DNA from 2 places in the Pseudoalteromonas sp. RWi3 genome. Region 1 is predicted to be linked to the other one. Evidence: predicted binding sites of a transcription regulator. Region 1 holds the regulator's gene; the other holds the start of a gene.

Region 1 (4,754 bases):
TAAATCGCCTTCATTTTCTCTGTCTTCGTCATCCATTAAAATAACCATTTTACCGGCTTTAATGTCATCAATAATTTCTTGCGCGCTGTGTAAATTCATAGTTTACTCATAATTAATTTGTGGAGTTTATTTTATAAAACCAGCTTGAGCTAATAAGCTCATGGAAATATCTGAGCTTGCTGGCTGCTCTGCACCTTTGATCAAACGCTCAAGGTAGCGGGCTATTTGGTCAACTTCTAAGTTTACTGAAGTGCCAACTTTAAAGTCAGCAATCGTGGTTTGTTCTGATGTGTGAGGCACGATGGTGAGTTTGAATTTATTATCCTCAACCGCATTTACGGTTAAACTAATGCCATCCACACACACTGAACCTTTATATGGAATGTACTTCATCAACGCCGCATTAGTCGATAACCAATATTCTGTTGCGCGTGCGTTAGCAGTGATTGCGGTAATTGTTGCAATACCATCAACATGACCTGACACTAAATGCCCACCTAATCGCGATACAGGCTGCATTGCTTTTTCAAGGTTAACTTTTTGTCCTTGTTTGTAATGTGCGAACCCTGTTAAACCAATTGTCTCATTTGATAAATCGGCACTAAATCCATCATCATGTTTAGCAACAACAGTTAAGCAAACACCATTCGTGGCAATGCTATCGCCTAGTTTTACATCTGCCATATTCAAATCATGGCTTTGAATACGAATAGCCAAATCACCTTGAGTTTTGCGCAAATCACTTATAATGCCTGTTGCTTCGATAATACCAGTGAACATAAAGTTTACTCTCAAAAATAAATTAAGACGATTTGGTGGCCGTCACACTAGCGGTGATACGAATATCACCGCCAATTAGCGCACAATCACTAATTGTTAGGTTAATAGTATCTTGCATACTGGTTAGAGTTGCAAAGTTTAGTAAGCTTTTTGCATCATTCCCTAATAGTTTAGGTGCAACATACACTATAAATTCATCAATTAGATTTTGCTGGGTCATCTCACCGGCCAATGTCGCACCAGCTTCAAGCCATACAGTATTTATTTGTCTTTTAGCTAGGATTTGCAATGCAGCGAGTAAATCTACTTTTTGAGATTTTTCGGGCACTTCAATATGGGTAACGTAATGAGGCCATTGAATCGATTTATCAAGCTTAGTTGTAAGAATAATGATCTCACTTTCAATACTGAACAAAGCGAGATCAGGCGTTAAGCGGTTTTGAGAATCGACAATAACGCGTATTGGCTGGCGAAGTGGTAAATCTGTTGGTAACGCTTGAGGCAGTTCATTATTACGTACATTGAGCTTAGCATCGTCAATTAGTACCGTATCTGCACCCGTTAAGATGGCACAGCTTTGTGCTCTGAATAACTGCACATCTTGGCGAGCTTGTGTGCCAGTGATCCATTTACTTTGGCCATTTTTTAGAGCTGTTTTACCATCTAAACTCGCAGCCATTTTACATGTCACAAAGGGCAAGCCTTGTTCCATACGCTTTAAAAAGCCTCGGTTTAACAATCGCGCCTGTTGCTCAAGTAACCCTGAGGCAACTTCAATGCCAGCACTCGCTAATATCGCCAACCCCTTTCCTGCAACCTGAGGATTAGGGTCAACCATAGCTGCTATTACCTTGCTGACGCCGACTTCTTTTAATGCTTGAGCGCAAGGCGGGGTTCTGCCAAAGTGGCTACAGGGTTCAAGAGTCACATAGGCCGTTGCCCCTTTTGCTTTTTCACCAGCTATGGCAAGAGCGTTTACTTCAGCATGCCCTTGGCCCGCGACCTGATGAAACCCTTCACCTATTACGACATTATCTTTAACTAACACACAGCCTACATTAGGGTTTGGCGTTGTTGTAAATCGACCTAAACTAGCTAACTCTATCGCCCGAGCCATATAGTGATGATCTTGCTCAGTGAACATTTGAACGCTCATGCTACTCTCCTAAGCGTGCTATTTCTTCACCAAACTCTCGAATGTCTTCAAATGAGCGATAAACCGAAGCAAACCGAACATAAGCTACTTTATCAAGCTTTTTTAATGATTCCATGATGCATTCGCCAACGAGATGACTAGAGATCTCTCGCTCACCGGTTCCACGCAATTGAGATTTGATAATATTAACTACCTCATCAACTTGCTCGGTGCTTACAGGGCGTTTCTCTAAGGCACGGTGTAACCCGTTAAGGAGTTTATCTTCGTTGAAAGGTTCGCGACTGCCATCTTGTTTAATAACTCGCGGCATAACCAACTCAGCACCCTCGAAAGTGGTAAAACGCTCATGGCATTCGTTACATTCACGACGGCGTCTTACTTGGTGACCACCACCAACTAAACGCGAATCAATCACTTTGGTATCTTTCTCAGAGCAAAAAGGGCAATGCATATAGTGTAAATTCCGTAACTAAAAACAAAAAGGCCGCTCTAGGGCGGCCTTTATGATAGCAAAAAACATTGCTGATGTTATCTAAATTCCTGTGATTAAGCGTACACAGGTAATTTTTTACAGATAGCTTGAACTTTCTCTTTTACCTGCGCTTGTACTGACTCATCATTAATGTTGTCTAGAACATCACAAATCCAACCTGCAAGCTCTTTTGACTCAGCTTCTTTAAAGCCACGACGCGTGATTGCAGGTGAGCCAATACGTAAACCAGACGTAACAAACGGAGAACGTGGGTCATTTGGTACTGAGTTTTTGTTTACAGTGATATTTGCATTACCTAATGCTGCATCAGCGTCTTTACCAGTAATGTCTTTATCGATTAGATCAAGTAAGAACAAGTGGTTTTCAGTTTTGTCAGAAACAATTTTGTAGCCGCGCTCTTGCATTACCGCAACCATTGCTTGTGCATTTTTAACAACCTGTGTTTGGTATTCTTTAAACTCAGGTTGTAATGCTTCTTTAAATGCCACTGCTTTTGCAGCAATAATGTGACATAAAGGACCACCTTGGCCACCTGGGAAAACAGCGCTGTTAAGCTTTTTATAAATAGCTTCATCGCCACATGCTGAGATAATTAAACCACCACGAGGGCCAGCAAGTGTTTTATGTGTTGTTGTAGTAACAACGTGAGCATGCTTTACAGGACTTGGGTATACACCTGCTGCAATAAGACCTGCAACGTGAGCCATATCAACAAATAAATATGCACCTACTTTATCTGCAATCTCACGGAATTTAGCCCAATCAACAATACCTGAGTATGCAGAGAAACCACCGATGATCATTTTTGGCTTGTGCTCAAGCGCTAAAGCTTCAACTTGTGCGTAATCAATTTCGCCTGTTACTTCATCAAGTCCGTATTGGATCGCATTGTAAAGTTTACCAGAGAAGCTTACGTGAGAACCGTGAGTTAAGTGGCCGCCATGCGCTAAGCTCATACCTAGTACTGTATCACCCGCCTCTAAAAGTGCTAAAAACACAGCTGCGTTTGCTTGAGAACCAGCATGAGGCTGTACGTTTGCGTAATCAGAACCAAATAATTCGTTTGCACGGTCAATAGCAAGTTGCTCAACCACATCAACATGTTCACAACCACCGTAGTAACGCTTGCCCGGGTAGCCTTCTGCATATTTATTTGTAAGCTGTGACCCCTGCGCTTCTAATACGCGTGGGCTACAATAGTTTTCAGATGCAATTAACTCAATGTGCTCTTCTTGACGTGCAGTCTCTTTATTGATTGCTGCAAATAACTCTGGATCGAAATCCGAAATATTCATGCTACGTTCTAACATGGGGGCTCCTAGGGCAACGTGTATGGTATTTTGAAGGCTGAATTATACGCTGAAAACGTCAATTTGCCTATGCTCTTATGTTGAACATATTTAAACAGGGATTGAAATTAATTCACAGTGTTTTTGTAATGATATTTTTTTATAAAAGCATAAGTATTATTAATAAACATACTACCTAAGCATTTACAATTATAATATACCCAAACCACCTCAAGGTGCCTAACAGGCACTTACTCTCATCGTTGTTACTTTTTTAAAAGGGATGGCCATTCTTGCAAAGTAACGCCTTGATATTAAGCCTTTGTGAAACGCTGAATTCTGAATTTTGAGGTGATTTGGGTATACAATCACATTGCATACGTTTCTATTTAAACTACAATTTAATGAAATTTGATCAAGGATGATACTTTGACCGCTATGCTCGCAAAACCTATATACGAATCGATTCCCTATTTTTACTTCACCTTTGGTGCAAGTTGCTTACTTATAGCAAGCTCTATTATCCCAACAGCGATTGGTATTCTAGTGTTTTTAAATGGTGCTAACATTTGGCGATTACGCTCTAACGCTCGACGGGTTGATCACAAAGTTAACCGCAAAAAAGTAAAGAAGTACTATTACTACTACGAGTTTAAACCCTTTCTTTTATTAACTTGCGCACTACTTTTGATTAGATGGGCTCCTTATCAAATAGTGACAATTGCAGGTTTAATACTGTGTTTAATCGCGATGCTGATAATATTGCTGAGAGTATTAAACAGGCGCTCACGCTCAATGGTGTAATTAACTGCTTCACTGGTAAAAGAATACTTTAATTACGGCTCTAGCTTAGAGTGCAACAGCATTGCTTATTTCGCTGCTGTTGCACTTTAGGTTTAACCTAGCTTTTCTAAAATAATGTTTCGTAATTCTTCATAATCATTTTTAATATCCTGTGCTAAACATGGCTTAGCAAGGGCATCTGCAAGTGGTTTTGGCATATCAAGTTCAATATCTAAAATCTCTTCAACACTTT
Region 2 (4,754 bases), on a different contig from region 1:
CTATGGTGTCATAAACCGCACTGTCGCCATGGGGATGGTATTTACCAATTACGTCACCGACAACACGTGCCGATTTTTTATATGGTTTATTCCAATCATTACTAAGCTCGTTCATTGCAAACAAAACGCGGCGGTGAACTGGTTTTAAACCATCACGCACGTCTGGTAATGCACGCCCAACAATTACGCTCATCGCGTAATCTAGGTAGGACGTTTTTAACTCGTCTTCAATATTGACTGGCAGAATTTCATTGGCGAGATCAGTCATTTGATATCACATTCCTTCAGTATTAACTCTTAACGTACCATTTTAACGGTCTTCAGAGTATTTGTTGTTATTAAACGTATTCTAATAGACCATGCTATCACAATTAATTTAGATTTACAGGCGCTAAATCTTTGCGATTTATTAATTTAGCCCTATATAATGGCCTCAGATTGACGAGGAAGTATTTTATGACCGAACATCAAAATGTAGATAGTGCAGAAATTGCAAAGTTTGAAGCCATTGCCGAAAGGTGGTGGGATTTAGAGGGTGAATTTAAGCCTCTTCACGAGATTAACCCGTTACGGTTAGATTTTATCACCAACAAAACACAAGGCTTATTTGATAAGGAAGTGCTTGATGTGGGCTGCGGTGGCGGCATTTTAACCGAGAGTATGGCACGAATGGGTGCCAAGGCAACAGGCATTGATATGGGTCAAGAGCCTCTGACAGTGGCAAAACTTCATAGTTTAGAAACGGGTGTAGATGTAGATTACATAAAAGTACCTGCAGAAGAGTATGCCCAAGCAAACCCTGCTCGCTTTGACTTAATTACCTGCATGGAAATGTTAGAGCACGTACCCGACCCAGCTTCTATTATTCATGCGGTAGCTGCGCTTGCTAAACCTGGCGCAGATGTGTTTTTCTCAACTTTAAACAAAACACCAAAAGCGTATTTATTTGCCATTGTAGGGGCTGAAAAACTACTAAAAATGGTGCCTGAGGGCACGCATGACCATAAGAAGTTTATTAAACCGGCACAATTGATTGCTTGGGCTGAGCAAGCAGGTTTAAAAGTAAGAGCCAGTACTGGTCTCAACTATAATCCATTATCTAAACAATACACGCTCAATAACGATGTAAGCGTTAACTATATTCTCCATTTTGAGAAGCTTGCATAATGGTTATTTCAAACAAGCAGATCCACGATATAGATTATGAAGCCTTTATTTTTGACTTAGATGGCACGTTACTTGATACCGCCGACGATTTAGGAGCAGCACTAAACACAGTATTAGTGTCGCATAACTTACCCAAAGTCAGCGCTGATATATATCGTCCTGCAGCTTCTAACGGCGCGGTTGCGTTATTGCAAGCAGGCTTTGGTGAGCGTTGGCTTAATCAAGAAGACCAAAATGCGCTTCGCCAGCAACTACTTAGCGCTTACAGTGATAATATTGCTGTTCACAGCCGCTGCTTTGATGGTGTTGCGCAACTATTATTGGCACTTGAAAAGAAAAACATAAAATGGGGGATAATGACTAACAAACCCAGCTTTTTAACGATCCCACTGATTGCAGAGATTAAAGCGCTTCAAAATGCACAAGCAGTTGTCAGTGGTGACACGCTTGAGGTAGCAAAACCCTCACCTTTACCTTTGTTACACACAGCCGAACTATTAGCAGTAGATCCAAGGCGTTGTTTATATATAGGTGATGCCGAGCGTGATATTCAAGCTGCAAAAGCCGCAGGTATGAGCAGCGCGACAGCACTGTGGGGTTATGTACCTAGTGAATCAGACGCATTAGATTGGAATGCTGATTTTAATTGGCAAAGTCCAATTGATGGATTTAACCACATATAGTGTATTATTAGCATTAAAACACTATATATTGTGATTAGGCTAATTTTAACTCAAACTATGATGATAAAAAAAGCAGCCTAAATTTATTTTTGAAATGACTAAATTTAGTAGATCTTGAGTTGCTTTTTATAAATTTCATTTTAATCAAAAGGTCAAAGGTTAATGGCTACTAACACAATCATGTTATCCCAAACTTATCCACAAAGGGGCCCCTTTATGCCTCTTGCAAATGATCGCAGACCACACTATCTTGTGATCTAGAATTTGAAGAGCACCAGATATTGTGGCTAAATGTTATTCAATTAAATTCGATTTTAACCTTAATAAATAGAATAATAATTTTCTAAGACTATATTTCCCAAGGAATACAGGCAAAACTATGAACCAACAGCTATCTGTAAGCAAACGTGACGGCCGTAAAGAGTCACTTGATTTAGATAAAATCCATCGCGTCATTGCTTGGGCCGCCGAAGGTCTGAATAATGTGTCTGTCTCGCAAGTTGAATTGAAATCTCACATTCAATTTTATGATGGTATTCGTACTGAAGATATTCACGAAACAATCATCAAAGCAGCCGCAGACCAAATTTCTAAAGACAGTCCTGATTATCAATACTTAGCGGCTCGTTTAGCTGTATTCCATCTACGTAAAAAAGCGTATGGTCAATTTGAGCCACCTCGCCTTTATGACCAAATAACAAGACTAGTAGAAGACAAACGTTATGACGCACACCTACTAGTCGACTACACTGAACAAGAAATTGATGAGCTTGACAACTACCTTGATCATAGCCGAGACCTAAACTTCAGCTATGCTGCTGTAAAGCAGCTTGAAGGTAAGTATTTAGTACAAAACCGTGTAACAGGTGAAATCTATGAAAGTGCACAGTTTTTATATATCCTTGTGGCTGCAAGCTTGTTCTCAGATTACCCTAAAGAAACGCGTTTAGATTACGTTAAACGCTTTTATGACGCGGTATCGCAATTTAAAATTTCTTTGCCTACACCTATTATGGCAGGTGTGCGTACACCAACACGTCAGTTTAGCTCGTGCGTGTTAATTGAATGTGGCGATAGCCTTGATTCAATCAATGCAACATCTTCTGCTATTGTTAAGTACGTTTCACAACGTGCTGGTATTGGTATTAATGCCGGTCGTATCCGCGCATTGGGAAGCCCTATTCGCAATGGCGAAGCATATCACACAGGATGTATCCCGTTTTATAAACACTTCCAAACAGCGGTTAAAAGTTGTTCACAAGGCGGTGTCCGTGGTGGCGCAGCAACGTTATTCTACCCACTATGGCATTTAGAAGTTGAAAACCTACTGGTGCTTAAAAATAACCGTGGTGTTGATGACAACCGTGTTCGTCACTTAGATTATGGTGTGCAATTTAATAAGTTAATGTATTCACGTTTAATAAAAGACGATTACATTACATTATTTAGTCCATCAGACGTGCCTGGTCTATACGATGCTTTCTTTGAAGACCAAGATGAATTTGATAAATTGTATGTTCAATATGAACAAGACGAATCAATTCGTAAAAAGCGTATCAAAGCCATTGAGTTGTTTTCTATGTTTGCACAAGAGCGTGCAAGCACAGGCCGTATTTACCTGCAGAATGTTGATCACTGTAATACTCACAGCCCGTTTATTTCAAAAGTTGCGCCAATTCGTCAATCAAACTTGTGTTTAGAAATTGCATTACCAACTAAGCCATTGAATAACGTAAATGATGAAGAAGGCGAAATCGCTTTATGTACATTATCAGCGTTTAACTTAGGTGCAATTGAGTCACTTGATGAATTAGAAGAACTTGCTGAACTTGCAGTCCGTGCTTTAGATAACTTACTTGATTTCCAAGACTACCCTGTTCCAGCAGCTAAAAATGCAACTATGGGACGTCGAACGCTTGGTATAGGTGTTATCAACTACGCATACTACCTAGCTAAAAATGGTAAGCGCTATTCTGACGGCAGCGCGAATGCTCTGACCCATAAAACGTTTGAAGCTATTCAGTATTACCTTATGAAAGCATCAAATGAACTAGCAAAAGAGCGCGGTGCTTGCCCTAAGTTCAATGAAACAACGTATTCTCAAGGCATAATGCCAACAGATACATACAAAACTGACCTTGATAAGATTTGTGATGAACCACTGCATTTAGATTGGGATGCACTACGTGCCAGCATTAAAGAGCATGGTATGCGTAACTCAACATTATCAGCACTGATGCCATCAGAAACATCGTCACAGATTTCAAATGCAACAAATGGTATTGAACCACCTCGCGGTCATATCAGCGTTAAAGCTAGTAAAGATGGTATCTTAAAACAGGTCGTTCCTGAGTATGACCGTCTTAAAGATAGCTATGAGTTGTTATGGGATATCCCATCGAACCAAGGTTATTTGCAATTAGTGGGTATTATGCAAAAGTTTGTTGATCAAACGATCTCTGCTAACACTAATTATGATCCAAACAAGTTCGAAGGCGGTAAAGTACCTATGAAGGTGTTACTGCAAGACTTGCTTGCTGCTTACAAGCTGGGTGTTAAAACCTTGTATTATCATAATACCCGCGATGGCGCATCAGATTCACAAGATGATACAGCTGTTCAAGCGGAAGATGATGATTGCGCAGGCGGCGCATGTAAAATTTAAGCACTGTTTTTAAATATATTCATAGCGGGTTTTGCCCGCTTTGCCCTGTTAGTTTTTTGAGTGATCCTATGTCTTATACTACTTTTAGTCGAAACCATAATAACCAATTACAAGAACCGATGTTTTTCGGCCAAACAGTAAACGTTTCTCGTTATGACCAACAAAAATACCCTATTTTTGAAAAATTAATTGAAAAACAACTTTCTTTCTTTTGGCGCCCAGAAGAAGTAGATGTTAGT

The links. The regulator NrdR, encoded in region 1, represses ribonucleotide reductase genes. The targets are predictions, from matches to a motif close to AAACACNANATNTNGTGTTT.
Region 2: the regulator NrdR is predicted to act here: its motif matches at 2,120-2,139, upstream of nrdA (class 1a ribonucleoside-diphosphate reductase subunit alpha).

What each region holds. Positions count from the first base shown of each region.
Region 1 covers NZ_JBHNYL010000021.1:16,479-21,232, forward strand. The annotation lists gene ribBA (bifunctional 3,4-dihydroxy-2-butanone-4-phosphate synthase/GTP cyclohydrolase II) at 1-99, opposite strand, end outside; gene ACFI4Z_RS17620 (riboflavin synthase) at 127-780, opposite strand; gene ribD (bifunctional diaminohydroxyphosphoribosylaminopyrimidine deaminase/5-amino-6-(5-phosphoribosylamino)uracil reductase RibD) at 803-1,936, opposite strand; gene nrdR (transcriptional regulator NrdR) at 1,938-2,387, opposite strand; gene glyA (serine hydroxymethyltransferase) at 2,483-3,739, opposite strand; gene thrC (threonine synthase) at 4,615-4,754, opposite strand, start outside.
Region 2 covers NZ_JBHNYL010000013.1:45,446-50,199, reverse strand. The annotation lists gene gyrA (DNA topoisomerase (ATP-hydrolyzing) subunit A) at 1-268, opposite strand, end outside; gene ubiG (bifunctional 2-polyprenyl-6-hydroxyphenol methylase/3-demethylubiquinol 3-O-methyltransferase UbiG) at 457-1,167, shown strand; gene ACFI4Z_RS14985 (HAD family hydrolase) at 1,167-1,850, shown strand; gene nrdA (class 1a ribonucleoside-diphosphate reductase subunit alpha) at 2,230-4,515, shown strand; gene nrdB (class Ia ribonucleoside-diphosphate reductase subunit beta) at 4,584-4,754, shown strand, end outside.